Linked DNA regions of Methylibium petroleiphilum PM1. The protein of the gene in region 2 interacts with the protein of the main gene of each other region in a pairwise test. Links are inferred from orthologs where the notes say so. Each region holds a gene or a part of one and is shown on either strand. Other genes may lie near its edges.

What was found.
Region 1: the proteins of acpP (region 2) and ybgC interact in binary tests that used the Escherichia coli proteins (3 or more experiments, as listed by UniProt). The link is inferred for Methylibium petroleiphilum PM1 from one-to-one orthologs.

The regions. Positions count from the first base shown.
Region 1 is NC_008825.1:3,128,690-3,143,180, reverse strand. What follows is about bases 4,957-7,695. They hold ybgC (tol-pal system-associated acyl-CoA thioesterase), read right to left. Parts: upstream 6,670-7,695; coding sequence 6,244-6,669; downstream 4,957-6,243. Other genes in these bases: MPE_RS22830 (serine/threonine-protein kinase), read right to left, coding at 7,187-7,695; MPE_RS14890 (TssQ family T6SS-associated lipoprotein), read right to left, coding at 6,684-7,187; tolQ (protein TolQ), read right to left, coding at 5,564-6,247; tolR (protein TolR), read right to left, coding at 5,132-5,560; tolA (cell envelope integrity protein TolA), read right to left, coding at 4,957-5,124. Outside these bases: adeC (AdeC/AdeK/OprM family multidrug efflux complex outer membrane factor), read left to right, coding at 1-228; MPE_RS14945 (TetR/AcrR family transcriptional regulator), read left to right, coding at 252-857; MPE_RS14940 (zf-HC2 domain-containing protein), read right to left, coding at 864-1,073; MPE_RS14935 (sigma-70 family RNA polymerase sigma factor), read right to left, coding at 1,070-1,666; MPE_RS14930 (BufA1 family periplasmic bufferin-type metallophore), read left to right, coding at 1,781-2,059; MPE_RS14925 (MbnB/TglH/ChrH family RiPP precursor modification enzyme), read left to right, coding at 2,111-3,007; MPE_RS22835 (HvfC/BufC family peptide modification chaperone), read left to right, coding at 3,004-3,831; MPE_RS14915 (DoxX family protein), read left to right, coding at 3,812-4,279; more of tolA, read right to left, coding at 4,276-4,956; more of MPE_RS22830, read right to left, coding at 7,696-8,683; MPE_RS14880 (pyridoxal phosphate-dependent aminotransferase), read right to left, coding at 8,782-9,963; transcription antitermination factor NusB, read right to left, coding at 10,015-10,545; ribH (6,7-dimethyl-8-ribityllumazine synthase), read right to left, coding at 10,542-11,024; ribBA (bifunctional 3,4-dihydroxy-2-butanone-4-phosphate synthase/GTP cyclohydrolase II), read right to left, coding at 11,058-12,152; MPE_RS14860 (riboflavin synthase), read right to left, coding at 12,237-12,854; bifunctional diaminohydroxyphosphoribosylaminopyrimidine deaminase/5-amino-6-(5-phosphoribosylamino)uracil reductase RibD, read right to left, coding at 12,923-14,056; MPE_RS22825 (type IV pilus modification PilV family protein), read right to left, coding at 14,118-14,491.
Region 2 is NC_008825.1:670,727-685,296, reverse strand. The notes cover bases 9,676-12,493. They hold acpP (acyl carrier protein), read right to left. Parts: upstream 11,296-12,493; coding sequence 11,056-11,295; downstream 9,676-11,055. Other genes in these bases: fabD (ACP S-malonyltransferase), read right to left, coding at 12,159-12,493; fabG (3-oxoacyl-ACP reductase FabG), read right to left, coding at 11,413-12,162; fabF (beta-ketoacyl-ACP synthase II), read right to left, coding at 9,773-11,017; MPE_RS22625 (hypothetical protein), read right to left, coding at 9,676-9,739. In the rest of the region: GTPase Era, read right to left, coding at 1-787; rnc (ribonuclease III), read right to left, coding at 784-1,476; MPE_RS03260 (DUF4845 domain-containing protein), read right to left, coding at 1,535-1,924; lepB (signal peptidase I), read right to left, coding at 1,951-2,919; lepA (translation elongation factor 4), read right to left, coding at 2,927-4,741; MPE_RS03245 (DegQ family serine endoprotease), read right to left, coding at 5,301-6,806; MPE_RS03240 (MucB/RseB C-terminal domain-containing protein), read right to left, coding at 6,907-7,965; MPE_RS03235 (sigma-E factor negative regulatory protein), read right to left, coding at 7,968-8,612; RNA polymerase sigma factor RpoE, read right to left, coding at 8,651-9,271; more of MPE_RS22625, read right to left, coding at 9,275-9,675; more of fabD, read right to left, coding at 12,494-13,097; MPE_RS03200 (beta-ketoacyl-ACP synthase III), read right to left, coding at 13,150-14,148; phosphate acyltransferase PlsX, read right to left, coding at 14,145-14,570. UniProt on the Escherichia coli protein: Carrier of the growing fatty acid chain in fatty acid biosynthesis.

The DNA.
Region 1 (14,491 bases), 2.5 Mb from region 2 along the record:
GCCGCCCAGCAGGCGCTGGTCGACGCGACCGGCGAGACCTTCCGCCTCTCGCAGGCGCGCTACCGCAGCGGCGTGGACAGCTACCTGGCCGTGCTCGATGCGCAGCGCTCGCTGTATGCGGCGCAGCAGTCGCTGATCACGCTGCGGCTCTCGCGCAGTGCCAACCTCGTGACGCTGTACAAGGTGCTCGGCGGCGGCTGGCAGCGCGCCGACGCGGCCACGGGCTGAGACCAGCGGAGCGGAGAGCGGCGATGGCACGTTGCAGCCTGATCGACGGTGAGGAGGTGGCGCACGCCGAGGTGCGGCGCCGCCAGATCCTGGATGCCGCGGTCGAGGTGTTCCGCCGCCGCGGCTTCCATGCGGCGAGCATGGCCGAGATCGCGAAGACCTTCGGCATGAGCGCCGGCCACATCTACAACTACTTCGACAGCAAGGAAGCGATCATCGAGGCGATCGTCGCGCGCGACATCGACGAGTTCCTCACGCTGACCGCTCAGATGCAGGGCGAGGCCGACCTGCGGCACGAGATGGTCGAGCGCGTCGACGAGGGCACCGACCGCCGGCTCGACGCCGACCACGCGTCGCTGCAGATCGAGATCGTGGCCGAGGCCTCGCGCAACCCGAAGATCGCCGACATGGTGCAGCGGGCCGACGCCACGGTGCGCCGGCGGCTCATCGAGCTGGTGCGAGCCGCAGCGCGAGGACCGGTCGACGAGGCCGACCTGGTGGCGCGCGCCGAGCTGCTGCTGGCCTTGTTCGAGGGGTTGATGCTCCGCACGCTGCGCCAGCCGGAGATCGACCGCCAGGCCCTCAAGCGCGGCCTGCGCGATGCCGTGCGCCACATGATCGGCGCCTGAGGCGCCTCAGCGCTCGCGCTCCTGTTCGGAGTACGCGCGCCACGTCCCCATGGCACGGCTCATCAGCCGGAGCTGGCGGTCGAACACCGGGCAGACCTTGCAGATCGCGAGGTGCATGCGCAGCGTCACCCGCTCGGCCGGCGAGAGGCGACGATCGAGGCGGCCGGACAGCAGGCGCGCGGACTGACGGCATGAAATGAGGAAGGGCAGCTTCATCGGCGCTTCGGGGCGGGCGGGACGGAAGACAGAGCGAGGGCGGGCTCGCCGAACCAGTTGAGTTGCAGGCATTCCCGCAGCCTCAACCGGGCCCGGTGCAGCATGACCCAGAGGTTCGTCGGCGTGACCGACAGTTCCTTACAGATCTCGTCAGTTTCGAGTTCCATCCACTCGCGCATCAGGAACACGCGGCCGAGCTGGTTGGGCAGTTTCTCGATGCAGGCGTCGAGCACTTTGATGAACTGATCCTGGGCCACGATCGCCTGTGGGTCGCCCCATTCGATCGGGGCGTCGCGGAAGTGGCCCGTTTCGTCGAACAGCTGTTCTTCGAGCGTTGCGCCGTCGTCTTCGTCGCTCGTCATCGAGCACTCGCGCGCATGCCGACGCACCTGGTCGACCAGCTTGTGCTTCAGGATGCCGATCAGCCAGGTCTTCGGCGCGGCGCGGCCGGCAAAGGCCTCCGGCTTCTCGAGTGCGGCCAGTATCGTCTCCGACACCGCGTCCTCGGCCCAGGCCGGATTGCGCAACTGCAGTTGCGCATAGCGCAGCAACTGCGGGCGCAAGGTTTCGAGCAAGGCGGACACGTCGGTCATGAAGGGCCGTTTCGATGAGAGGAAGCAGGGGGCAGTGTAAGAATCTTCCGGTCTTCGCGACACATGCACGTCGCCTCCGTGGCGGCCCATTCAATCCCCCTCCAGGAGCACTGCATGAACCAGCATCTGATCGCATCGTCCGCCCTCGCTTCCCTCCTCGCGCTGGGCCTGGTCGGCCCGGCCGCCGCCCAGGACTCGGGCAAGGAGAAGTGCTACGGCATCGCCAAGGCCGGGCAGAACGATTGCGCCAACCTGTCGGGAACCCACTCGTGTGCGGGCCAGGCGACGGCGGGCGACGTCGGCGAATGGAAGTACGTCGCCAAGGGCACCTGCAAGGCCGCCGGTGGCCTGAGCGCCGCCGAAGCCAAGGCCAAGCTGGCCGAGAAGAAGTAACAGCAAAAGGACGCACGGCACCGGACGCAGCGATCCTCTCCGTCGCTCAGCATGGACGCGCGTTCGACCCCGGCCGGTGTCGGTATCGGTCTGCGCCAGCCGCACTACCGGGAGTGGGCCGAACGCCGCCCGGCGGTTGGCTTCGTCGAGGTCCATGCGGAGAATTTCTTCGCCGAGGGCGGGGCCGCGCTGGCGGTGCTGTCGGACGTGCGCGAGCACCATGCGGTGAGCTTGCACGGCGTCGGGCTCGCGCTCGGTTCCGCGGCCGGCGTCGATGCCTGGCATCTGGAACGGCTGGCCAGGCTGGTCGATCGCATCGGGCCGGTGCGTGTGTCGGACCATGCCTGCTTCGCGCGGGCATCGGTGCCGGGCGATGCGTCGACCGTGCTGCATGCGGCCGACCTGCTGCCGATCGCCTTCACTCCGGCCTCGCTCGACCTCCTGTGCACGAACGTGCAGCAGGTGCAGGAGCGCCTGCGCCGTCCGCTGCTGGTCGAGAACCTGTCGGCCTATCTCTCCTTCGACGACGCCGACCAGATGCCCGAGCCCGCGTTCCTCGCGGCGCTGGCCCGTCGCACCGGCTGCCAGCTGCTGCTCGATGTCAACAACTTGGTCGTCAACGCACTGAACGCGCAGCGTGCCGATCCGGCGGCCGGAGATCCGGTGGCCGCGGCCTGCGCCTTCGTCGACGCGCTGCCGGCCGACGTGGTCGGCGAGATCCACCTGGCCGGCTATTGCGATGCCGGCGCGCTGGTGATCGACGATCACGGCAGCCGCGTGCACGAACCGGTGTGGGCCGTCTACCGGCACGCCGTCTCGCGCCTGGGCGCACTGCCGACGTTGATCGAATGGGACACCGACGTGCCCGCGCTCGACGTGCTGCTGGATGAAGCCGCGCAGGCGGCACGTTGCCAGCACGAGGTCGCCGGCCTGCGGAGCGCGGCATGACGTGCTCCGCAGAACGGCGAACCGAGGCCGCACGCCAGAGCGCCCTGCTGGCGACCCTGCGCGGCGCCGCGCCGGTGCCGTCGGCACGCCTGGCGGAGCAGGGCGCGCGGCTGCAACTCGGACTCGAGGCCTACCGGGCCCATGCCGCGGCCGCCGCCGAACGCGCGCTGGCCGTGGCCTATCCGACCTTGCTGGCCCTGGTGGGCGCAGAGGACTTCGGCCGGCTGGCCCGCGCACTGTGGTGCGATGCGCCGCCGCAGCGTGGCGATCTCGCGCAATGGGGGCAGGATCTGCCGACCTTCGTCGAGGCGCAGGCGGATCTCGCCGAATGGCCCTACCTCGGCGATTGCGCGCGACTCGACGCCGCGATCGTGCAGTGCGAAGGTGCGGCCGATGCCGTGCTCGATCGTGACACGCTTGCCTGGCTGGCCGAGCACCCGGCCGAGGCCTTGAGGCTGCGGCTGGCACCGGCGGTGCAACTGCTCGCGAGCCGCTGGCCGGTGGCGGCGCTGCACGCAGCCCATCGGCACGACGGTGATGCTGCCATCGCCGCCGTCCGCGAGGCGCTCGCGACCGGCCAGGCCGAGTCCGTGGTGGTCGGGCGCACCGCTTGGCGGGCCGACGTGACGCCGGTCGATGCCCCGGTGTTCGCCTGGATGCAGGCCCTGCAGGCGAGCCGCACGCTGGCCGAGGCGCTGCAGCGGGCCGGCCGGGGATTCGACTTCAGTGCCTGGCTGATCCAGGCCCTGCAACGCGGCTGGCTGTGGAAGGCCGAGCTTGTTGACGAGACCGAGGAGAAACACCATGACCCAGACCTGGCTTGAAACCCCGTTGGCGCTGTGCCGCTCCGGCACCCGCGTGCTGGAGGCGCTGCAGCCGGCGGCCCAACTGGCCGCACGCCTCTATGTCGGCGCGGTGTTCTTCCGCTCCGGGCTGACCAAGATCGCCGACTGGGACACCACGCTCGCGCTGTTCCAGGACGAGTACAAGGTGCCGCTGCTGCCGCCGCACCTGGCCGCGGTCATGGGCACCGGCGGTGAACTGGTGCTGCCGGTGCTGCTGGTGCTCGGGCTGTTCGGCCGTTTCGGCGCGCTCGGGCTGTCGGTGATGAACGTGGTGGCCGTTCTCAGCCTCGAGGAGATCGCGCCGGCGGCGCTGCAGCAGCATGTGTTCTGGGGCAGCCTGCTGGCGGCGCTGGCCCTGTGGGGCCCCGGCAAGTGGTCGCTCGATGCGTGGTGGTGGCCGCGCGTGGGCGGCTCGCCACGCCGCTAGAAATCGCGCGGACGGAAGTCCAGCAGCATGGCCGACGGCACGCGGCCGTCGGTGTCGCGCGGGAGCACCTCGGTCTTGTCGATGGCGCGCAGCACGGCCTCGTCCCAGGCCGGGACGCCGCTGGACTTGACGAGCCGGCGGCCGACGATCGTGCCGTCGGGGGCCACCTTCACCTCCACCGAGGCGAGCGGGTTGCCGTCGACCTCGTCGCCGAACACCACGTTGGGCTTGATGCGTGCCTTGATGCGACCGGCATAGCTGGCCGATGGCCCCGCGCTCTGCGCCGCCGTGCCGGTGCTGCCCGGCGCGCCGGTACCGGCGGCCTCGGCCATCACGCGGTCGAGCTGCTGCCTGCGGATGGCTTCCTGCTTGGCCTGGCGCTCGGCCTCGGCCTTCTTTTTCTTCTCCGCCTCGCGCTTGTCGGCTTCGGCCTGGGCCTTCTCTTCCTGCTCGCGCTGCTCCTTCTTCTTGCGCAGCGCGTCTTCCTTGCGCTGTTCCTCGAGCCGCTGCTTCTCGAGCTTCTCCTTCTGCTCACGCTTCTCGCGTGCGATGTCGGCGTCGCGGTTCGGCGGGGGCGGCGGCGGCTCGGCCTTGGCCTGCGGCTCGGGCTTCGGCGGCGGGGTCGGCGTGGGCGTCGGTTCGGGCGGCACGGCGCGGGGCGCAGCGATCTGCGGCACCGCCGCCCACAGCTCGGCCTCCACGCCGGCCGGTTCGGACCTGCGCCAGTTGACGCTCAGGCTCAGCGCCAGCACCAGCAGCCCGTGCGCGATCAGCGCCAGCACGGCCGCCCGTGGCAGCCCCCCGGGCTTGCGCGGGCGCAGGTCGTCGAGCGTCGTCGCGTTCATCGCGGCGTCAGGCCCCGGTGGCCTTGACCGCCAGGCCCACGCGCTGAACGCCGGACTTCTGCAGCGTGTCCATCACCTTCACGACCTGCTCGTACTTGACGTTGCGGTCGGCGGCGATGATCACCGGCGTGTTGGCGCTGCCGTTCTGCAGCGCCGTCACGCGGCCGGCCAGTTCGCGCAGCGAGGTGCGTGCCGCGTCCTTGCCGTCGACGCGCAGCTTCAGGCTCTCGTCGGTGCCGACCACGACCTCGATCACCTTGTCGGGCTGGCGCTTGGCCTGGCCGACCGAGGGCAGGTCGACCACGCCGGTGGTGATGAGCGGCGCGCTCACCATGAAGATGATCAGCAGCACCAGCATCACGTCGATGAAGGGCACCATGTTGATCTCGTTGATGGTGCGGCGGCGCGAGCCGTGGCGTGCAGTGACTTGTGCCATGGGTCAGTGCCCTTGGCCGATGTTGCGCTGGAGAATGTTGGAGAACTCCTCGATGAAGGTCTCCATCTGGATCGCGATGCGGTCGATGTCGCGCGCGAAGCGGTTGTAGGCCAGCACCGCCGGGATGGCGGCGAACAGTCCGATCGCGGTGGCCACCAGCGCCTCGGCGATGCCGGGGGCCACCGTGGCCAGCGTCACCTGCTGCAGGTTCGCCAGGCCGGTGAAGGCATGCATGATTCCCCACACGGTGCCGAACAGGCCGACGTAGGGCGACACCGAGCCCACCGAGGCGAGGAAGCTCAGGTGCGATTCCACGGTGTCGAGTTCGCGCTGGAAGCTCGCGCGCATCGCGCGGCGAGAGCCGTCGAGGAGCGCGCCCGGATCGGCCACGCGGCGCTCGCGCAGCTTCATGAACTCGCGCATGCCGGAGGCGAAGATGCGCGTCATCGGGCCGGATCGGTCGGCCTTCTTGGCGGCGTCGGCGTACAGGTCCTGCAGGTTCTGGCCCGACCAGAAGTCACGCTCGAAGCCCTCGTTGAGCGCGCGCACGCGCTTGAGCCCGAACAGCTTGCCGAAGATCACGGTCCAGCTCGCGAGTGACATCGCCAGCAGCGCGACGATGACCAACTGCACGACGAGGCTCGCGTGCAGCACCAGCTGGAAGATCGAGAGGTCTTGTGAATTCATGCCAGGGCTTCGAGGAGAGAGATCGGAATGCGACGCGGGCGGAAGGTTCCGCTATCCACGCAGCCGATGCGGATCGTGCCTTCGGCCAGCAGCGTCTCGCCGTCGGGATCGCTGCGCCAGCATTGTTGCGCGAGCTTCAGGCTGGCCTGCCGGGCTTCGCGGATCGTCACGCTCACCTGCAGCAGGTCGTCGAGCCGGGCCGGGCGCAGGTAGCGCACCGCGGTCTCGCTGACGATGAACATCACGCTCTCGCGGGTGCGCAGTATCTCCTGCTCGAAGCCGAAGCCGCGCAGCCACTCCGTGCGGGCGCGTTCGAAGAACTTCAGGTAGTTGGCGTAGAACACCACGCCGCCGGCGTCGGTGTCTTCCCAGTACACGCGCAGCGGGAAGCGGAACGCGGGGGGCAGTGAGGAGATCGGCAAGATCGGTCAGGCACTCAGGGTGCAGCCAGCGTGCGACGGTAGACCGGTCCCCAGAGCGGGTGGCCGGCCTCGGCCTTGCTGAGGGTGAAGGCCGGGTCGGCGCTGCGTGCGGCGCGGAACGCGTTCTCGCAGGCCTTGGCGCGCTGGCTGGTGCAATAGATGAAGGCCAGGGTCTTGTGGGCGGCGGCGCGGTCCTTGGGGGCTGCGAGACCGGCCTTCAGCGCGCCGCCGAGGCGCTGCTCGGCGAGCTTGTACTGGCCATCGTCGTAGGCGCGGAGGCCTGCGAGCAGCGCTTGCTCGGCCGGCCGTGCGCTGAGTTCGACCACGCTCACCGGCGGCGGGGGAGCGGGCGGAGGGGGGGGCGGTGGCGGCGCGGGCGGAGGCGGCGGCTGGATCGGCGCCTGCACCGGCGCCGGTGCAGGCGGAGGGGGCGGCGGCGACAGCTGGGCGCAGCCGGCCAGCAGCGCCAGCGCGGTGGTGGCGGCCAGCAGCCGGCGTGTGGGGGCGGCAGGGGTCATCAGGGTCCGAAACGGTGCTTGACGAGGACGCTCTCGTTCGCCTCGATGTCGACGGCGATGGCATGGGCCGCATAGCCGCTGTTGCGCAGGGTCACAGTGTGGCGGCCGACGGGGAGGTTGAGCTGGTTGAGCGGCGGGGTGAGCCCCTGCACCTTGCCGTCGACCTCGACCTCCGCCCACGGGCTGATGGCGAGCTGCAGCACGCCGCTGCCGGCGGCGGCCGGTGGGGCGATGGTCGTCGCGGGCGGGTCGGCCGTTGCGGCCGGCGATGCGGTCGGTGAGGTGACCTGCGCCGTGGGTTCGGCCGGTGCCATGGCCACCCGGACCGGCGACGCGGCGGGCGTCGGTTCGGCCAGGCTCTGCCCGGCCGGCGCCGACGCGAGGCCGTGCCAGATCCCGAAGCCGATCAGGCCCGCGCCGACCAGGGCCAGGCTGCCGAAGGCCCACTGGGGCCAGCGGCGCTCGGCCGTCGGCGCGTCGTCCTCACCGGATTGCAGCGCTTCGGGGTGGGCTTGCAGCCATTCGTGCAGGTCGCGCGACAGCGCCCGGGCCGAACGCGGCCGGTCCTCCGGGCGCTTGGCCATGGCCCGCGCGGCGATCGAGGCCAGTGCCGGCGGCACGGCGGTGCTCACCTCGTCGGCCATCGGTGGCGTGAAGCTGCATACCGCGCCGGTGATGGCGGCCAGCGAGTCGCCCTCGAACGCGCGGTGCCCGGTCAGCAACTCGTAGAGCACGACGCCGAGAGAGAACACGTCGGTGCGCCGGTCGGTCGGCTCGTTGCGCACCTGCTCTGGGGCCATGTAGTGCGGCGAGCCGCCGACCGCACCGCCGCTGTCGCGCGCGTGCGCGACGCTGGCGATGCCGAAGTCCAGCACCTTGGGCTGGGTGCGGCCGACCATGAAGATATTGGCCGGCTTGATGTCGCGGTGGACGATGCCCTTGCTGTGCGCATAGGCTAGCGCGTCGGCGACGCGGCGGATGATCAGCACCGCCTGGCCCACTGTCGGCCGCCAGCCGTCGCTCAACAGTGCGCGCAGGTCCTTGCCCTTCAGCAGCTCCATCGCGATGTAGGCGCCCTGCGGGCTCAGGCCCGCGTCGAACACCGTCACGATGTGCGGGTGGCTCAGGTGGGCGGCGGCGCGCGCTTCGTGCAGGAAGATCGCGTTGAAGGGCTCGCGCGCGTCGGTCTCGAGCGGGGTGCGCGCGCCGGCTGGCATCAGGTTGAGTGTCTTGATCGCGACGCGGCGCGACAGCAGCGGGTCGTCGGCGGCGTACACGGTGCCGAGGCCCCCGTCGCCGATGCGGTACTTCAGCGCGTAGCGGCCGATCTGGCCGATGGTGGGCAGCGGCCCGCGGCTCGCGCCGTCCTCGGACGGCAGCTCCGCCATCAGCACCGTGTCTTCGATCTCGGCGTTGTCGATCGCCTCCTGCAGCGTGCCGGGGGGCGGCGTGAGAGTTGAAGCGCTTTCCACGACGCGGAGCTTAGACGATGCCATGGAGCCCCTCAACCAAGGCAGGCACGGGGCACGGTACGGCGTGGTAACCGCGTGTCACGTGTCGGGCCGAGGGTGTGACGCAACTCACGCTGCGCCCCTCATGCCAGCACGCGCCGCAGGCGCGCGACGGCCTGTTCGAGCTGCGGCAGGCTGCTGGCGAAGGACAGTCGCAGGTGGTGTTCAGTGCCGTGCCGGCCGAAATCGCGCCCCGGCGTCAGCGCGACATGGGCCGAATCCATGAGCGCGAACGCCAGGTCCCAGCTGCTGCCGGCGTGGGTCGAGCAGTCGGCCCAGGCATAGAAGGCGCCGTCGGGCAGCACCGGCACCGGCAGGCCGAGCGACGCGAGCGCGGGCACGATGTAGTCGCGCCGGGCCCGGAAGGCGGCACGGCGGCGTTCGTACTCGGCGATCGATGCGGGCTCGAAGCAGGCCAGCGCCGCGTGCTGCGCGACGCTGGACGGGCAGATGAACAGGTTCTGCGCCAGCTTCTCGACCGGCGCCACCAGCGCGGGCGGCAGCACCAGCCAGCCCAGCCGCCAGCCGGTCATGCTGAAGTATTTGGAGAAGCTGTTGATCGACACCACGTCGTCGCCGTGGGCGAGCGCGGAGCGGCCGTAGGCGGCGTCGTAGCTCAGGCCCAGGTAGATCTCGTCGACCAGCGTGACGCCGCCGCGTGCGCGCACCGCCTGTGCGATGCGCTGCATCTCGTCGGCGGCGATCGAAGTGCCGGTGGGGTTGGACGGCGACGCCAGCAGCACGCCGCGGGTGCGCGCGTTCCACGCCCGCTCCACCCCGGCGGCGTCGAGCTGATAGCGCTGCACCGGGCCACAGGGCAGCAGCACCGGCGTGGCGTCGGCCGCCGCGACGAAATGGCGATTGCAGGGGTAGCTCGGATCCGGCATCAGCACCTCGTCGCCGGACTCGAAAAGCGCCAGGCAGGCGAGCTGCAGCGCGGCCGACGCGCCGGCCGTGATGACGATGCGCTGCGGGTCGATGTCGAGCGCGAAGCGCTGCGCATACCAGCGCGACAGCGCCTCGCGCAGCGCAGGCAGCCCGGTGGCCGGGGTGTACTGCGTGCGGCCCTCGGCGAGGCAGCGCTGCGCCGCCTCGAGCACCGGCGCCGGCGCGGTGAAGTCGGGTTCACCGATGTTCAGGTAGATCATCGGCTCGCCGCCGCGTGCCGGATCGCAGGCCGGGCTGGCAGCGATGCGCGCCGCTGCCTTGGCGCACTCCATCACGTAGAACGGCTCGATGCGGTCGAGGCGCCGGGCGAGCTTCATCCGTGTCGGCAGCGGAACGAGAGGGCAGGGGCCGGCGGCGGGCGCCGCAGCTCAGTCGCGCGGCGGGGCCGCGCGCCGCGCCTGCACTTCGAGCGGGCGCAGGTCGGCGGCGGCCTTGTCGAGCACGCCGTTGACGTACTTGTGGCCGTCGGTGCCGCCGAAGCTCTTGGCGAGTTCCACCGCCTCGTTGATCGCGACGCGGTAGGGGATGTCGATGCAGTGCTTGAGCTCGTAGGCGCCGATCATCAGCACGCCGTGCTCGATCGGCGACAGCTCGGTGGTCTTGCGGTCCACGTGGCGAGCCAGCACTGCGTCGAGGGCGGCGGCTTCGGCCACGCAGCCGTGCAGCAGGGCGTCGAAGTGCGCCGCGTCGGCCTGCTTGAAGCCGTCGAGCTCGCGCATGTGGGCCTCGATCACGACGGCTTCGCTGCCCGACACCAGCCATTGGTACAGGCCCTGCAGCGCGAACTCGCGCGAACGCCGACGCGAAGACTTCTGCGCCGGCTTGCGGCCGCCAGGGCGGGCGGCGGTCGACGCCGGAGCGGGCGACGGCACGCTGCCGTCGGTGTCTTGAGGGGTCACGAAAGCTCTTCCATCAGATTGACCATCTCGACGGCGACGCGCGCGGCATCGCGGCCCTTGTCGTCGACGCGGGCCCAGGCCTGGTCCTCGTTCTCGACGGTGAGGATGGCGTTGGCGATCGGGGTCGCGTGATCGAGCGAAACGCGCGTCACGCCGGCGCCGCTCTCGTTGCTGACGAGCTCGAAGTGGTAGGTCTCGCCGCGGATGATGCAGCCGAGCGCGATCAGCGCATCGAAGTCCTTGCGCCGCGCCATCGCCTGCAGTGCGATCGGGATCTCGAGCGCGCCGGGTACCGATACGTGCTCGATGTGCTTGGCCGACACGCCCAGCAGCTCCAGCTCGACCAGGCAGGCCTGGGCCAGGCGGTCAGTGAGTGCGGCATTGAAGCGCGCCTGCACGATGCCGATGCGCAGGTTCTCGCCGACGAGTTCGGCGACGGTGTTGCCGAAGATCGTGGTCTGGGTGTCAGCGTCTTGCATCGAAACCTCGAAGTGGAAGGGCGTGCCGCGGTGTCATTCGGCGGCGACGAAGCCGGTGACCTCGAGTCCGTAGCCCACCATGCTGGGCATGCGGCGCGGGCTGCCGAGCAGCTTCATGCGGACGATGCCGAGTTCGCGCAGGATCTGCGCGCCCACGCCGTAGGTGCGCAGGTCCATCTGGCCGCGCGGGGTCGGCGGCGCGTCGGGGCCCACGGTCAGCTGCTGCAGCAGGCCGTTGCCCGCCTCGCCGCAGTTCAGCAGGACCGCCACGCCACGTTCGGCCGCCCGCAGCGCGGCCAGTGCCCGTGGCAGCGGCCACGAATGGCCGCAGCGGCCGGCGTCGAGCAGGTCCAGCACCGACAGCGGCTCGTGCACTCGCACCAGCACCTCGTCGTCGGCACCCCATTGCCCCACGCTCAGCGCCAAGTGCACGGCGCCCGAGCGGTCGCGGAAGGCCTGGCAATCGAACGGGCCCTGCGGCGTGACCAGCACGCGCTGGGCGACGCGCGTGATGAGCGATTCGTTGCGGCTGCGGTATTCGATCAGGTCGGCGATGCTGCCGATCTTGAGCCCGTGTTCCCTGGCGAACAGCACCAGGTCGGGCAGCCGGGCCATCGTGCCGTCGTCCTTCATGATCTCGCAGATCACCGACGCAGGCGTCAGGCCGGCCATCAGCGTGAGGTCGCAGCCGGCCTCGGTGTGCCCGGCGCGCATCAGCACGCCGCCGTCCTGCGCCTGCAGCGGGAAGATGTGGCCGGGCTGGACCAGGTCGCTGGCCTTCGCGTCGCGCGCCACCGCGGCCTGCACGGTGCGTGCGCGGTCGGCCGCGGAGATGCCGGTGGTCACGCCGCTGGCGGCCTCGATCGAGACGGTGAAGGCAGTGCCGTGCTGTGTGCCGTTGCGCGCGGCCATCGGCGGCAGTTGCAGCCGTTCGCAGCGCTCGCGGGTGAGCGTGAGGCAGATCAGGCCGCGGCCGTAGCGCGCCATGAAGTTGATGGCTTCGGGCGTGACGTGCTCGGCGGCCATCACGAGGTCGCCCTCGTTCTCGCGATCTTCCTCGTCGACCAGGATGACCATGCGGCCGGCGGCGAGCTCGGCGATCAGCTCGGGAACAGGGGAAAGGGCCATGGCGGGATTGTAGGTGGCGGGTCGGAGCGGCGCGGGCGGGAGCGCGTCGCCTCGGCGCGGGGGAATTGCCGGCGCGCGGCGGCGTCAGCGACTGCCGAGCATGCGCTCGACGTAGCGCGCGATCAGGTCGATCTCGAGGTTGACGCGGGCGCCGACGCTCAGCGTGCCGAGCGTCGTGTGTTCCAGCGTGTGCGGGATCAGGTTGATGCCGAGTTCGGTGGTCTCGGCGTGGTCGGTGACGCGGTTGACCGTGAGGCTCACGCCGTTGACGGTGATCGAGCCCTTGTAGGCGAGGTAGCGGCCCAGCGCCTGCGGCGCAGCGATGCAAAGCTCCCAGGATTCGCCGACCGGCGCGAATTTCGTCACCGTGCCGACGCCGTCGACGTGGCCCGATACCAGGTGTCCGCCGAGCCGGTCGCTGGCGCGCAGAGCCTTCTCGAGGTTGAGCGGTCCGGGGTCGGCGAGGCCGGCCGTCTTGTCCAGGCTTTCCGCCGAGATGTCGACCGTGAACCAGTCCGCCTCCGCGTCGAAGGCCGTGACGGTCATGCAGGCGCCGTTGAGCGCGATGCTGTCGCCCAACTGCACGTCGGCCAGGTAGCCCGGCGGCGTGGCGATGGTGAGGCGCTTGCCGTGGGACGGGTCGGCGCCGAGCGGCGCGACCTTGCTGAGGCGGCCCAGGCCGCTGATGATGCCGGTGAACATGGCTCCGATTGTCTCAGCGTCGCAGCCCTGCCGCTGCGGCGGGGGCAAGCGCAGCTTCGGGCCGACGCTCAGAAATCGGCACGGCCCGGCGGCCGGGCGATCAGGCGCAGATCAGCCCCGACGCGCTCGACACTGACGAACTCGAGCGCCAGGCCCTCGGTCAGTGCAGTGAGCGGACCGAAGCGCGCCATCTCGCGACCCGCACCGAGCATCAGCGGCGCCAGGTAGACGAGGAACTCGTCGACCAGGCCCGCCCGCACGAAGGAGCCGCTGAGCTTGCTGCCCGCCTCGACATGCAGTTCGTTGATCTCGCGCCGCGCCAGGTCGTCGAGCATCGCGCCCAGATCGACCTTGCCGTCGGCGTTGGCACAGGCCAGCACCGACACGCCCTGTTCGGCCAGTTCACGGACCTTCGGCGCCGCATGGCGGGCCAGTGCACTGGCCGTGTAGACCAGCCGCTCGCCCGGTGGCGAGAGGATGCGGGCGTCGAGCGCGATGTCGAGCTTGGAGTCGACGACGACCCGGCACGGCTGCAGCACGGTGTCGACGAGCCGCACGTCGAGCCGCGGGTCGTCGTCGATCACGGTGCCGATGCCGGTGAGCACCGCCCCGGCCCGCTTGCGGTAGGCGTGGCCGTCGGTGCGGGCGGCATCGCCGGTGATCCACTGGCTCAGGCCGTTGTCGAGTGCCGTGCGTCCGTCGAGCGACGCGGCGATCTTCAGGCGCACCCACGGCCGCTGGCGCAGCATGCGGGAGAGGAAGCCGATATTCAGCTCGCGCGCGGCGATTGCAACCGGGTCGCCGGGCGCCAGCACCGTCACGTCGATGCCGGCCGCCCGCAGCCGGCCGATGCCGTGACCGGCGACCAGCGGATTCGGGTCCTGCAGCGCCACCATCACGTGGGCCACGCCGGCCTCGACCAGCGCATCGCAGCAGGGCGGGGTGCGGCCGTGGTGCGAGCAGGGCTCGAGCGTGACCCAGGCGGTGCCGCCGCGCACCGTGTGGCCCGCGGCCTGCGCCGCACGCAGTGCCGACACCTCGGCGTGCGCCGAGCCGGCGCGCTGCGTGTGTCCACTGGCCAGCAGGCGACCGTCGGGGGCGGTGATGACGCAGCCGACCCGGGGGTTGGGATCGGACAGGCCGATGGCTTCGTTGGCGTTGCGCAGCGCGAGCGCCCAGGATTCGGAGGGGGTGAGCTTCACGCCCTCGACGATACGCGAGGCCGGCAGGGTGACGCAGAGCCGGCGTCACTCGCGTTCGGTTTCACGGCTGGTGCGGCGCGGTCCCGGCCGGGCAGGCCCCGGTGTCCAGCAGCAGGAAGTTCTGGTGGTGAAGGGATCGAGTCACGAGACTGTAGAGGGCCGGATGCTCCTCGTTGCGCGTCGTCGAGGGCGCAGTGGTGTAGCGGCACACGACCTGCGTGCCGGCGGGCTCGGGCGCGATGCGGGACTGTCCCGACCAGGCGCGTGGCGTGCCCGGATCGGTGTCGTGATCGCCCGCACGCATCAGGCAGGCATAGGAGCGCACGCCGGCGATGGGCCGACCGTCGTTGTGGCTGACGGCGTCGGCCACATGACAGTCGGGCACCGCCAGCAGATGCTGCGTGGCGCTGAAGGAGAGCCCAGTCACGGCGGCGG
Region 2 (14,570 bases):
CGCCGATGACCATGCCCTTGTGGGCCTCGCGCTCGACGATGATGGTGGCGGCGATACGGCGCAGCGCGCCCTCTTCCTTGAACTCGTCGATCACCACGGTCGACGTGTAGGGAAGCTCGTCCCCGGTCAGCCGGAACAGCTTCTCGCGGATGATCTCGCTGGCGAGGAAGCGCTCGCTGCGATCGGTCAGGGCCTCCTCGTCGTAGAACCACGGCTGCTCGGGCAGGTAGGGTTGGACGATCTGGAGCAGGCGCCGCACGTCGTCGGGGCTGGTGGCCGCCAGCGGCACGAACTCGGCGAACGGATGGCGCTCCTGCATGCTCTTGAGCCAGGGCGCGAGTTCGGCGCGACGGCGCACCAGGTCGAGCTTGTTCGCGACCAGCAGCGTCGGCTTGCCCGGCGGCACGAGCGATAGCACCTTGGCATCGTCGAGCCCGAAGCGGCCGGCCTCGACGACGAACAGCACCACGTCCACGTCGCCCATCACCGACTGGACGGTCTTGTTCAGGTTGCGGTTCAGCGCACCGGCGCCCTTGACGGTGTGGCGGGTCTGGAAGCCGGGGGTGTCGACGAACACGAACTGCGCCGCGTCGGCGCTGCGGATGCCGGTGATGCGGTGGCGCGTGGTCTGCGCCTTGCGTGAGGTGATGCTGACCTTCTGCCCGACCAGGGCGTTGAGCAGGGTCGACTTGCCGACATTGGGCCGGCCGACGATCGCCACGAGGCCGCAGCGCTGCTCGGGCATCTCTGCGCCCGCAGCAGGGGCGGCGGTGGTGCTGTCGTTCATGGGCGCTCGGTTTCGTCTGGCTTCAGTGTAGCCAGCGCCGCACGGGCGGCCTCCTGCTCGGCGGCACGCCGGGACCGCCCTTCACCGCGAACTTCGAGCGAACGCGACGGGATGCTGCAGACCACGGTGAACATCTGCTCATGCTGGCGTCCGCGGGTCGATTCGATGCGATATCCGGGCACCGGCTGGCGGCGGGCCTGCAGCCATTCCTGCAATTCGGTCTTGGGGTCGCGCGTCCAGGCTTCGGCCGCGGTGCTGGCGACCAGCGGCGTGAAGAGGCGCTCGACCAGGGCCTGCGCCGACGCGAAGCCGCCGTCGAGGTAGACCGCGGCGATCAAGGCCTCCACCGCGTCGGCCAGGATCGACGGACGCCGGGCGCCGCCGCTGCGCGCCTCGCCCTCGCTCAGGCGCAGCAGGGCCGGCAGGCCGAGATCCAGCGCCAGGCGGTGCAGCATCTCCTCGCGCACCAGGTGGGCACGCACCCGGGTCAGGTCGCCCTCGCCGGACTGGCCGAAATGCTCGAACAGCAGGCCCGAGATGGCGGCCGACAACACCGCGTCGCCGAGGAACTCGAGCCGTTCGTTGTTGTCGGCGCCGAAGCTCTTGTGGGTCAGCGCCCGGCCCAGCAGGCCGACCTGCGCGAAGCGGTGCCCGAGACGGACCTGCAGCGAGTCGAAGGCGGCGGGGATGTCGCTCACGGCGTCGCCGACCGCGCCGCGCGCCTGGCGGCGGCGGCGCGGCACGGCCTCACTGCGAGTGCCCCCGGTACTTGATCAGCAGGAAGACCGGCTGGATCAGCTCGAGCTCCTTGTCGTAGGCGAACTTCACCACGACCTTCTCGTTCTCCTTCGTGATCTCGAGGTCCTTGCCGCTGATGGACGAGATCGAATATTCGATGTCCTTCTGGCGGTCGAAGGCGGCCCGGATCTCCGGCACGGTGCTGCCCCCCTCCTTGGCGACCTTGTTGACCGCGCGCTGGATGGTGAAGTACTCGTTGAGGGTCGGCAGCACCTTCAGGCCGACCAACGCGACGCAGGCAATGATGATGGCCCAGAACAGCAGGCCGATCAGGGTGACGCCTCTCTGGGCAGGGCGCGCGCGGACCGCACCCGATGTTGCCGACGCTGCGAAGGCCATCGTTGTTCTCCTGGTGAAGCGCCGGCTCAATGGAAGGAGCCGATTCGCCTGAGGTTACCGAAATTCATCCAGACAAAGAAGGCCTTGCCGACGATGTTCTCGTTGGGCACGAAGCCCCAGTAGCGCGAATCCTGCGAATTGTCCCGGTTGTCGCCCATCATGAAGTAGTGGCCCGGGGGCACGGTGCACACCACGCCTTCGGCGTTGTAGCGGCAGTTGTCGCGGAAGTTCTGGAACTGGGGCATCGGGATCACGAAGCCGGGACGGTCCTTGTCGGTCAGGATGCGGTGCTCGACGGCGCCGAGCTTTTCACTTGCCTGCTGGGCATAGCGCAGCGAGTCCTCGTCATAGAAATCCGGCAGCGGCCGTGTTTCCACCGGCTGACCATTGATCGAGAGCTTCTTGTTCAGGTAGGCCACTTCATCACCCGGCAGACCGACCACGCGCTTGATGTAGTCGACACCTGGCTCGACCGGATAGCGAAACACCATCACGTCGCCACGCTGGGGCTCATTGTTGGCGAGGATCTTCTTGTTGATCACCGGCAGCCTCACCCCATAGTGGAACTTGTTCACGAGGATGAGATCGCCGATCGCCAGCGTGGGGATCATGGAGCCTGACGGAATCTTGAACGGTTCGAACAGGAAGGAGCGCAGCAGGAAGACCGCCAGGATCACCGGGAACAGGCCCGCGGTCCAGTCCAGCCACCACGGCTGGGCCAACACGCGCTCCCGCGCCACGGCCACGTTGCCATCGACCTGCTGGATGCCCTGGCGCTGCAGTTCGCTGCGCCGCTGCGCGTCCTGCGCCTCCAGTGCCGAGGCTGCCGCCACGCGTCGCGGCAGGAAGTGCAGGCGCTCGGCCAGCCAGTAGCCGAAGGTCGCCAGCGTCAGGATGAAGAGCAGCAGCGAGAAGTTGCCGCTCCAGGAGCCGAGATACCAGCCGCCCAGGTAAACCACGAGGGCGCCATAGAGCAGCCCGGTCAATGCACTCATGAAGTGTTCAGTCGTCCACTTGGAGGATGGCCAGGAACGCTTCCTGCGGCACCTCGACGGAGCCGATCTGCTTCATGCGTTTCTTGCCAGCCTTCTGTTTTTCGAGCAGCTTGCGCTTGCGGCTGATATCACCGCCGTAGCATTTTGCCAGCACGTTCTTGCGCAAGGCCTTGATGTTCTCCCGCGCGATGATGTTGGCACCGATGGCTGCCTGGATGGCCACGTCGTACATCTGCCGCGAGATGATCTCGCGCATCTTGGCCACCACAGCGCGGCCCCGATACTGGCTCTGGCTGCGGTGCACGATGATCGACAGCGCATCGACCCGGTCGCCGTTGATCAGGATGTCGACCTTCACGACGTCGGCCGCGCGGTATTCCTTGAACTCGTAGTCCATCGAGGCGTAGCCGCGCGACACTGACTTCAGCTTGTCGAAGAAGTCCAGCACGATCTCGGCGAGCGGCATCTCGTAGGTCAGCATGACCTGGCGGCCGTGGTAGGCCATGTTGAGCTGCACGCCGCGTTTCTGGTTGGCCAGCGTCATCACCGGGCCGACGTAGTCTTGCGGCATGTAGAGGTGGACGGTGACGATGGGCTCGCGGATCTCGGCGATCTTGCCGATCTCGGGCATCTTCGATGGGTTCTCGACCTCGATCACCTCGCCCGCCAGGCCGCCGAGCTGCACCTGGTAGACGACGCTGGGCGCAGTGGTGATCAGGTCCTGGTCGAACTCGCGCTCCAGGCGCTCCTGCACGATTTCCATGTGCAGAAGGCCGAGGAAGCCGCAGCGGAAGCCGAAGCCCAGCGCCTGGCTCACCTCGGGTTCGTAGCGCAGCGAGGAGTCGTTGAGCTTGAGCTTCTCCAGCGCGTCGCGCAGTTGGTCGTACTCGCTGGCCTCGGTCGGATAGAGCCCGGCGAAGACTTGCGGCTGGATCTCCTTGAAGCCGGGCAACGGGTCACTTGCCGGCCCGGCGTTGTTGGGCAACTTCTTCTCGAGCGTGATGGTGTCGCCGACCTTGGCGGCCTGCAGTTCCTTGATGCCGGCGATCAGGAAGCCGACCTCGCCCGCCTTCAATTGCTCGCGAGATTCGGACTTCGGCGCGAAAACCCCCAACTGTTCCAGCGGATACACGGTGTCGGTGGCCATCATCCGGATGCGGTCTCCCTTGCGGAGCACGCCGTCGACCATGCGCACCAGCATCACGACGCCGACGTAGTTGTCGAACCAGGAGTCGATGATCATCGCGCGCGGCGGCCCGTCGGGCTGGCCACGGGGAGCCGGCATGCGGGTGATCACTGCCTCGAGGATCTCGTCGATGCCCTCGCCCGTCTTCGCAGAGCAGGGGATCGCATGCTCGGCGTCGATGCCGATCACGTCCTCGATCTCGGCCTTGGCGTTCTCCGGATCAGCCTGGGGCAGATCCATCTTGTTGAGCACCGGCACCACCTCGACGCCCAGGTCGAGCGCGGTGTAGCAGTTCGCCACCGTCTGCGCCTCGACACCCTGCGACGCATCGACCACCAGCAGAGCCCCCTCGCAAGCCGACAGCGAGCGACTGACCTCGTAACTGAAGTCCACGTGCCCCGGCGTGTCGATCAGGTTGAGTTGATAGACCCGGCCATCGCGCGCCTTGTAGTTCAGCGCCGCCGTCTGCGCCTTGATCGTGATGCCACGCTCACGCTCGATGTCCATCGAGTCCAGCACCTGGGCTTCCATCTCGCGATCGCTCAGGCCACCGCAGCGCTGGATGATCCGGTCGGCCAGGGTGCTCTTGCCGTGATCGATGTGGGCAATGATCGAGAAATTGCGGATGTGGTCCATCTGACCTGTCGTCGTCGTACTGCGCTGCGCTTCAAGCGGGAGCCACAAGAGCGCTGCCGTTGCGCCGGGTGCTCGTGTCGCGAAGCGGGATGAGGGCTGGGCGGTCCGTGCCGCACATAAAAAAAAGGCACGTCAAACCGGTGACGCGCCTTCCAACAAAAAACGTTTGGCAACTGCTTCGTTGGGCTTTCATTGTAGCCACATCAACCGGGCCGGAAACCGCGCCGATGCTCGGTTTTGCGTCGTTGCAGCGTGCCAACAATGGAATTCATGCACATGTTATCCACAAACCCCTGTGGGTGTCCTGTGGACGATCTTTAGCATGCCGACTATTGTTCTGCGCCGCGCATAAAGGGGCGAAATTCGGCGGAATTCTAGTGAATTTCAAGCCCAATTCGAACACTAAAAAGTGGGTGTGTGCACACACCCACTTTTTGGAAGATTTCAAGGCTTCCGCAAATCGCCGAATCGATTTCAGCTGGCGGAAAACCAGACTGACGACTGGGGCGACGGCTTGACGACCCGGATCGACCGTCGCGCCGCCCTTCCCCGCGCTGCGTCAGCGGGTCGCCGTGCGGATCAGCGCGTACTGCGCCCACTCTCCTCGCCTGAACAGCACGTTGATGGGCTTGCTCTTGTCGACCTTGGCGATCACGGCCTCGAACTGCTTCACGTCGACGATCTCGACATTGCCGACCGACAGGATCACGTCGCCTTCACGCAAGCCCGCGCGCGCCGCCGCACCTTCGGTCGCTTCCACACGCACGCCGCCACGCAGCTTGAGTTCGCGCTTCTGCTCCTCGCTCAGGTTGGCCAGCGTCAAGCCCAGGCCGGACACCACGCTCGGCGTCGGCGCCTGCTTGCTCTCCGGTGCGGCCGCCCGGCGTCCCGGTTCGGGCTCGAGTTCTGCCACCGTCACACCAAGATCTCGCGCGCTGCCGCGGCGGAAGACCTGCAGGCTTGCCTTGCTCCCCGGCTTGGTTCCCCCCACCAGACGCGGCAGGTCGCTGGATTTCTCGACCGGCTTGCCATCGAAGCGCGTGATGATGTCGCCCGCCTCGACGCCGGCTTTGTCGGCCGGCCCGCCGGCCTCGACCGAACGCACCAGGGCCCCCGCCGCCTTGCCGAGGCCGAGCGATTCGGCCACGTCCTTCGTCACCTCGCCGATCTGCACGCCGATGCGACCCCGCACCACACGGCCACCGGCACGCAACTGGTCCGCCACGCGCGTGGCTTCGTCCATCGGAATGGCAAAGGAGATGCCCATGAAGCCGCCCGAGCGGCTGAGGATCTGCGAGTTGATGCCGACCACCTCGCCGCGCAGGTTGATCAACGGACCGCCGGAGTTGCCGGGATTGATGGCCACGTCGGTCTGGATGAAGGGGACGAACTCGCCGGTGTCGCGCGCCTTGGCGCTGACGATGCCCGCCGTGACCGTGTTCTCCAGGCCGAAGGGCGAGCCGATCGCCATGACCCATTCGCCGACCTTCAACTTGCTGACGTCGCCGATCTTCACCGACGGCAGGCCTGCGGCCTCGATCTTGACCACGGCCACGTCGGTGCGCTTGTCAGCACCGATCAGCTTGGCCTTGAACTCGCGCTTGTCCGTCAGCGTGACGTACACCTCGTCGGCACCGTCGACCACGTGCGCGTTGGTCATCACGTAGCCGTCGGTCGTGAAAATGAAGCCGGAACCCACGCCACGCTGTTGCTCTTCGTCCGGTGCCTGCCGCCGCGGATCTTGGCGCTGCCCAGGCAGTTGCCCCGGCGGCACGCCGAAGAAGCGACGGAAGAACTCCTGCATTTCCTCGTCCATCTCCGGGCCGGCACCCCCACCGCCGCGTTGGCCACCGCGGGTGCGCTCGGTAGTCCGGATGTTCACCACCGCCGGGCCGACCTGCTCGACGAGGTCGGTGAAGTCGGGCAGGCCACGTGCCGCTGCCACGGCCGGCTGCGCATGGCTGGCATGCGGAGACATCAGCAGCCCCCCCAGCGTCGAGGCGCCGGCGATGCTCGCCGCCGCCACCCAGACCCAGGAACGCGCGCGCCACGACGAGCGCGGCATTTCAGTTCTTGCTTCTTGCATCATCACCTCGTACCAACAGTCGATCAGGGAGCCTTGGCCGCGGGACCCCGCGGCCCGGCGCAGTGAGATCGCGAATCCGTCAGCGGGGTTCCAAGGCCGCCGCGAACGCGCGCAGGGTCACGACGGGGACATCGCCGATCACGGTGATCCACCATTCACCCCGGCGCTTCACCAGAGTCTGGGTTGCACCCAGCGACATCAGCATCTCCCGGCGGTGCAGGCGCGGCATGTAGGGCTCGATGAACACCGACACGTAGGTGAGGCCATCGGAGTAGATGACCTGCAGCACCGAAGGCGGCGCCAAGGGGAACTCTTCCTGGGCAGCAGCAGGCCGGGGCTGCTCCCCTCCAGCCACGGTCATCAGGCGCTTGACGCTGCTGACGTGCCGGAAGCCCGGTGGCAAGGCATTCAGCAACCACCCCTCTCGCCCGATGTCCACCTGCTGCAGCGTCGGTCGCTCGACGCGATAGCCGTCCAGTCGCTTCATCGCTTGCAGCACCGACTCCGGCCGGGGCTTCACGCCGATGGACACCTCGGAAAAGGCCGAGGTCTCCAGCACGACATCGCGCTCGTCGAACACCTCGGATCGCAACAAGAGGCCGGAGCTGCGCTCGGCCCACAGGCGGTAGCCGAAGCGGTAGCCGTCCTTGGGTTGAAGCAGCAGCACATTGGCCTCGTGCCCCGCCACGCGCCCGTCGCCCAGCGACTTGACGTCGTAGAACGGCACGATGCGGTCAGCGCCGGCCGACAGCAACAGGGGGAACTGCCCCATGGCCTGCCGCGTCTCCACCACCGCGACACGGCTGTGCGGCCACAGGCTGTGCACGAGATCGTTGTGACGGTAGACCTGACGGTGCTGACCATCGAGCGACTCGATGCGCTCGAACTGGTTGCGACCGTCGCAGAAGTGCACGATGCGCGAACTCGCCACCGAGCCGGCCGCCGTCACGACGAACGTTCCCTGGAAGTTGCGCTTCCCGGCCGCCTCGTGGATGCGCGCCAGCCAGTAGCGTGCATCGCGCGCCTCGACCAGCGGATCGCCCCCGGCCTGGGCTCGGGTCGCGGAGGGCAACAACGCGGCCATCAGCACGACGGCCGGCATGGCGCGCCATCCCCGCGCGACGATGTTCTGCAGCATGTTCAGCGCGCGGCCGCCGTGGCGCCGTCGTAGGTCGCGCTGCGCAGGAAACCCGACGGCACGCTCAAGGCCGAGCTGCCACCGAACTGCTTGTGCGCCGCCAGATACTGATCGAGGCGGGCATCGCGGATCAGCACGCCGCTGGCAGGCTCGACCTGATCGGCGGGCGCGGACAGGACGACCCGCTGGGGCGCCTCGGCCGGCACCACTGGCGCCTGCGCCAGCTGCGGCGCGTCCGCCTGCGGCCCCGACAGGCGGGTCACGGCCAACGACCCGATCACGGCCAGGAAACCCGCCGCCACTGCGGCCGGCGTGGCCCAGCGGCGCAATCCCCCACCAGCGGCCCGCTGCCTGGGCAACGCCGCAGCGGACTCCTCGGCCACCCGATCGGCCCGGGGCGCCAGAACGACCGGCTCCCGGTCGAGCTGCGCGCGCAGACGCTGAAGGAACGCCGCGTCGCGCCCCCCGCCGGCGAGCTCCTCGGAGCGCAGCACGTCACCGATCAGCTGGTAGCTGTGCCAGCGTTCGCGCAAAGCCGCCTCGTCACGCCAGCGCGCGCTGAGCGAGGCCGCCGTGCCGGCGTCGGCCTCGCCATCGACCAGGGCCGAAAGGGCCTCGGCCCCCTGCAGGTTCTCGACATTGCTCATCTGAACACTCCGTTGGCCCCTGGGCTCGCCCACACTACTCACCAGCGCTCGCCGGAGCGCTGCTCCAGCATCGGGCGCAAACGCTCCGCGATCGCCTCGCGCGCCCGGAAAATGCGCGACCGCACCGTCCCGATCGGGCAATTCATCACGTCAGCGATCTCTTCGTAGCTCAGGCCTTCGATCTCGCGCAGCGTGATCGCCTGCCTCAGATCTTCGGACAGATCCTCGATCGCGGAGTTCACCGCATTGGCGATCTGTTTCGATGCCAGCAAGGCGTCAGGCGTCTCGCCGTCGGTTAGTTCGTTCTCGACCCGGGAAGTTTCATCGCCGTCCTCGTCCCGGCCGGCCCGTGCCGATTCGGTCACGAGCAGGTCTCGCTTCAGGTCGCCGAGGGTCTTCTTGGCCGTGTTGACCGCGATCCGGTACAGCCAGGTGTAGAACTGGCTCTCGCCACGGAACTGCGGGATCGCCCGGTAGGCGCGGATGAAGGTCTCCTGCGCGATGTCCTGGACCAGGTCGACGTCGCGCACCATGCGCCCGATCAGGCGCTCGATCCGCCGCTGGTACTTGACGACCAGCATCTCGAAGGCGCGTACGTCGCCCTGCTTGACGCGGTCGACCAGCAGGGCGTCGTTGTCAGGACTGGTCGGCTCAGCCACGGCTCAGGGACCTTCCGATGCGCCGGACGATGCCGCGGGCGAATAGAGCGCACAGCGCAGCGCATGCCATTCGGCCGGATGCTCGTGGCGCCGCAACGCCAGCCAGCGCGTACGGGGTCCGGGCGCCGGAACTTCGAGGCCGCCCGCCCGAAAGCGCAGCAGCAACCAGCGATCCAGGTCGAGCGCCACCGCCACCTTGCCTACGCGCGGTTCCGACGCATCCACCGGCGCGGCCAACCACCAGTCGACGCCGTCCCACTTCAGATACTGCGCGGAGGCTCGCCGATCTCGCCACAGCAAACACGCCACGCCAGCCACGACCAGGCTGGTGATGGTCGCCGCGAGACCGTCGCCGCGCTGCAGCGCCCACAGCGCGGTCACGCCCACGGCCAGCGCCGACAGGAGTCGCAGCACCGCTCGCGCCAGCCCCGGACACGCCGTCACCGCCACGGCGGGAGCCGCACGCATCGTTCAGGGAAATGCTCAGGGCCGGCACGCGCGTCAGACGCGCTTGAACACCAGCGTGCCGTTGGTGCCGCCGAAACCGAAGTTGTTCTTCACGGCGTGCTCGATCTTCATCTCGCGCGCAGTGTTCGCGCAGTAGTCCAGGTCGCACTCGGGATCCTGGTTGAAGATGTTGATCGTGGGCGGCGACACCTGGTCGCGGATCGCGAGCACGGTGAACACCGATTCGATGCCGCCTGCGCCGCCAAGCAGGTGACCGGTCATCGACTTGGTGGAATTGACCACCAGCTTCTTCGCGTGATCGCCGAAGGCCAGCTTGATCGCGTTACTCTCGTTCAGATCGCCCAGCGGCGTCGAGGTGCCGTGCGCGTTCAGGTACTGCACCTGACCCGCTTCGATTCCCGCGCTGCGCAACGCGGCCTTCATCGCACGCTTCGGGCCGTCCACGTTGGGCGCCGTCATGTGGAAGGCGTCCGCGCCCATGCCGAAGCCGGCCAGCTCCGCATAGATCCGTGCGCCGCGGGCCTTGGCGTGCTCGTACTCCTCGAGCACCATCACGCCGGCCCCTTCGCCGAGCACGAAGCCGTCGCGGTCGCGATCCCAGGGGCGCGAGGCGGTGGCCGGATCGTCGTTGCGGGTCGACAGCGCACGTGCCGCGGCGAAGCCACCGATGCCGAGCGGCGAGACGGTCGACTCGGCACCGCCAGCGATCATCGCGTCAGCATCGCCGGCCTCGATCATGCGGGCCGACTGTCCGATGCAGTGCAGGCCGGTGGTGCAGGCAGTCACGATCGCGAGGTTCGGCCCCGTGAAGCCGCACTGGATCGACAGATGCCCCGAGATCATGTTGATGATCGAGGCCGGCACGAAGAACGGCGAGATCCGCCGCGCCCCGCGTGCCGCGTACTCCGCGTGGGTCTCCTCGATCAGCGGCAGGCCGCCGATGCCCGAGCCGACGAGGCAACCGATGCGCTCGGCCTGCTCCTCGTTCAGCGCATCGCCCGTGGGCAGCCCGGCATCCTTCACTGCCTGCAGCGACGCTGCGAGGCCGTAGTGGATGAAGGTGTCCATGTGCCGGGCTTCCTTGGCGGGGATGTAATCCTCGATCTGGAAACCCTTCACCTCGCCGGCGATGTGGCAGGCCAGCTTGGTGGCATCGAACTTGGTGACGGTGGCGATGCCGGACTGGCCAGCCACGAGCCGCGACCAGGACTCGTCCACCGTGTTGCCCAGGGGGGTGACGAGACCGAGCCCGGTCACCACGACGCGACGACGGCTCATGCGCTGTAGAGAAACGAATGAAACGGAAACCGCGGCCGTCAGGCCTTGGCGTGACTCTTGGCGTAGTCGATCGCGAGCTGCACAGTCGTGATCTTCTCCGCCTCTTCATCGGGGATCTCGATGCTGAACTCGTCCTCGAGTGCCATCACCAGTTCCACGGTGTCCAGCGAATCCGCGCCCAGATCGGCGACGAAGGCTTTTTCATTGGTGACCTCGCCTTCGGCCACGCCGAGTTGCTCGGCGATGATCTTCTTGACGCGTGCTTCGATGTCGCTCATGACTCCTCCAAGGAGAGTTTGCAAAAACAGCCCGTGATTCTAGTTGCTCCGGCGTGACAGCTCCGGCGCAGCGGCGCGACCCCGGGGCGACGGGTCGCACCGCGCTCTGTTCGACGATCAATTCATGAACATGCCGCCGTTGACGTGCAGTTCGGTCCCCGTGATGTAGCCGGCCTGTCTCGACGCCAGGAAGGCCACCGCATCGGCGATCTCCTCCGGCGCGCCCAGGCGCCCCAGCGGGATCTGCCCCAGCAGCGCGGCCTTCTGCGCCTCGGGCAGTCCGTCGGTCATGTCGGTCGCGATGAAACCCGGCGCCACGCAGTTGACCGTGATGCCCCGGCTGCCCAGTTCACGGGCCAGCGAGCGCGTCATGCCGGCGACGCCGGCCTTCGCCGCAGCGTAGTTGGCCTGGCCCGGATTGCCGCTTGCCCCCACCACCGAGGTGATGTTGACGATGCGACCGTAGCGCTGCTTCATCATCGGCCGGATCACCGCGCGGCTGGCACGGAACACCGCCTTCAGGTTGGTGTCGAGCACGGCGTCCCAGTCGTCGTCCTTCATGCGCATCGACAGCGTGTCACGCGTGATGCCGGCGTTGTTGACCAGCACGTGCAGTCCGCCGTCCTGCTTGACGATGGTGTCGACTGCCGCCTCAAGCGCCGCGCCGTCGTTCACGTTCAGCACCAACCCGCGGCCGCCCAGGGGGGCCAGCGCCTCGCCGATTGCTGCCGCGCCGGATTCACTGGTCGCCGTGCCGACGACCTTGAAGCCGCGCTCGGCCAGCGTGGTCGCGATCGCGCGGCCGATGCCGCGGCTCGCGCCCGTCACCAGGGCCACCTGCGTCGTCACCGAAGCGTCCGCGCTCATGCCAGGGCTCCTTGGGTCTCGGCCAGGCTGGCCGGATCGAAGATGTTCAGCACGGCCAGCTCGGCATCGACCCGCTTCACCAGCCCGGCCAGCACCTTGCCCGGCCCGCACTCCACGACGGTCGACACACCGCGGGCCTTGAGCGCCTGCACCGTCTCGACCCAGCGGACCGGACCGAAGGCCTGGCGGTAGAGCGCGTCGCGGATCGCCGCCGGCTCGGACTCGACGGCGACGTCGATGTTGTTCAGCACCGGAATGGCCGGCGCGGCCAGCGCCACATCGACAAGGCGCTGGCGCAGCCGCTCGGCCGCCGGCTTCATCAGGCTCGAATGGAAAGGTGCCGACACCGCCAGCGGGAGCGCCCGCTTGGCACCGGCCGCCTTCAGCAGTTCGCAGGCCTTGTCGACGGCGAGCTTGCTGCCGGAGATCACGGTCTGCTTCGGGTCGTTGTAGTTGGCCGCCTGCACCGACTCGCCGGTCGCCGCCTCGGCGTCGGCACACCCGGCGCGCACCGCATCGGCGTCCAGCCCGAGGATGGCCGCCATGGCGCCGGCGCCGACCGGCACCGCGTCCTGCATCGCCTGCGCCCGCAGCCGGACCAGCGGCACCGCGTCCGCCAGGCTCAGCACGCCGGCCGCCACCAGGGCGCTGTACTCGCCCAGCGAGTGCCCAGCCACGATCGACGGCGACCGGCCGGTCTCGGCCAGCCAGGCACGGTAGCAGGCGATGCTGGCTGCGAGCATCACCGGCTGGGTGTTCGAGGTGAGGTCCAGCGCCTCCTTCGGACCCGACCGGATCAGCGCGACCAGATCCTCGCCGAGCGCCTGCGAGGCTTCGGCCAGGGTCTCGCCCACGACCGGGTGATCGCCCCAGGCGTCGAGCATGCCGACGGTCTGGGAGCCCTGGCCGGGAAAGACAAATGCGAATGCGGACATCGAGAACTTCCCAATCTTCTTATGGCTTCTGGCCGGGCGGGCCCGGCGCCGATCACAGGTCGAGCAGCACCGCGCCCCAGGTGAAGCCGCCGCCCACGCCTTCGAGCATCACCGTGTCGCCCGGCTTGACCCGGCCGCTGCGCACCGCGTGGTCCAGCGCCAGCGGCACCGAGGCGGCCGACGTATTGCCGTGCTCGTCGACGGTCACGACCAGCTTCTCCAGCGGCAGCTTCAGCTTCTTGGCCGTGCCCTGCATGATGCGGATGTTGGCTTGGTGCGGAATCAGCCAGTCGACGTCCGCCTCCTGGCGGCCGGCCTTGGCCAGCACCGCGCGCGCCGCCTCGTCGAGCACCCGGACGGCGAGCTTGAACACCGCCTGTCCGTCCATCTTGAGCAGCGGATCGCCGGTGACGTGGCCGCCAGCGACCGTGCCCGGCACGCACAGGATGCCCACATGGCTGCCGTCGGCATGCAGTTCGGTCGCCAGGATGCCCGGCGTGTCGCTGGCCTCCAGCACCACGGCACCGGCACCGTCGCCGAACAGCACGCAGGTGGTGCGATCCTTGAAATCGAGGATGCGGGAGAACACCTCGGCACCGATCACGAGCGCCCTGCTGGCGGCGCCCGTGCGGATCATGGCATCGGCCACCGACAGCGCATAGACGAAGCCGGAACACACCGCCTGCAGGTCGAAGGCCGGGCAGCCGGCGACACCGAGCTTGTGCTGCACGATGCAGGCTGTCGAGGGGAAGACCATGTCGGGCGTGGAGGTCGCCACGATGATCAGGTCGATTTCGGCCGCCTGCCGCCCTGCTGCCTCGAGCGCATGGCGAGCGGCTTCGACGGCCAGGTCGCTGCAGGCGACGTCGGTCGCCGCGAAGTGGCGAGCGCGGATACCGGTGCGCTCGACGATCCATTCATCGGAGGTCTCGACGCCGCTCTGAGCCAGCTCGGCGGCGAGTTGGGCGTTGGTCAGGCGACGCGGCGGCAAGTAGCTGCCGGTGCCGGTGATGCGCGCGTAGCGAGGAAGGGAAGAGGCAGAGGGGGTCATGCGGCTTCGGGCACCTGACCGTCCGGCGCGCCCGCATCGGCCGGCAGGGCCTGCAGCGTCGCGCTGATGCGGTCGTGGACCCGATCGAGCAGTCGGTTTCGCGCGGCATCATAAGCCCGGTTGAGCGCCTGCTCGAAAGCAAAGGCATCGGCCGAACCGTGGCTCTTGAACACCAGGCCGCGCAGGCCGAGCAGCGCCGCACCGTTGTAGCGGCGGTGGTCGACCCGGTTCTTGAAGTGCCTGAGCACGGGCAACGCCACCAGCGCCGCCAGCTTGCTGTACCAGCTGCGGGTGAACTCCTGGCGAATGAAGCTCGACAGCATCGAGGCCAGGCCTTCGGCCGTCTTCAGCGCCACATTGCCGACGAAACCGTCGCACACGACGATGTCGGTGCGGCCGGTGAAGATGTCGTTGCCCTCGAC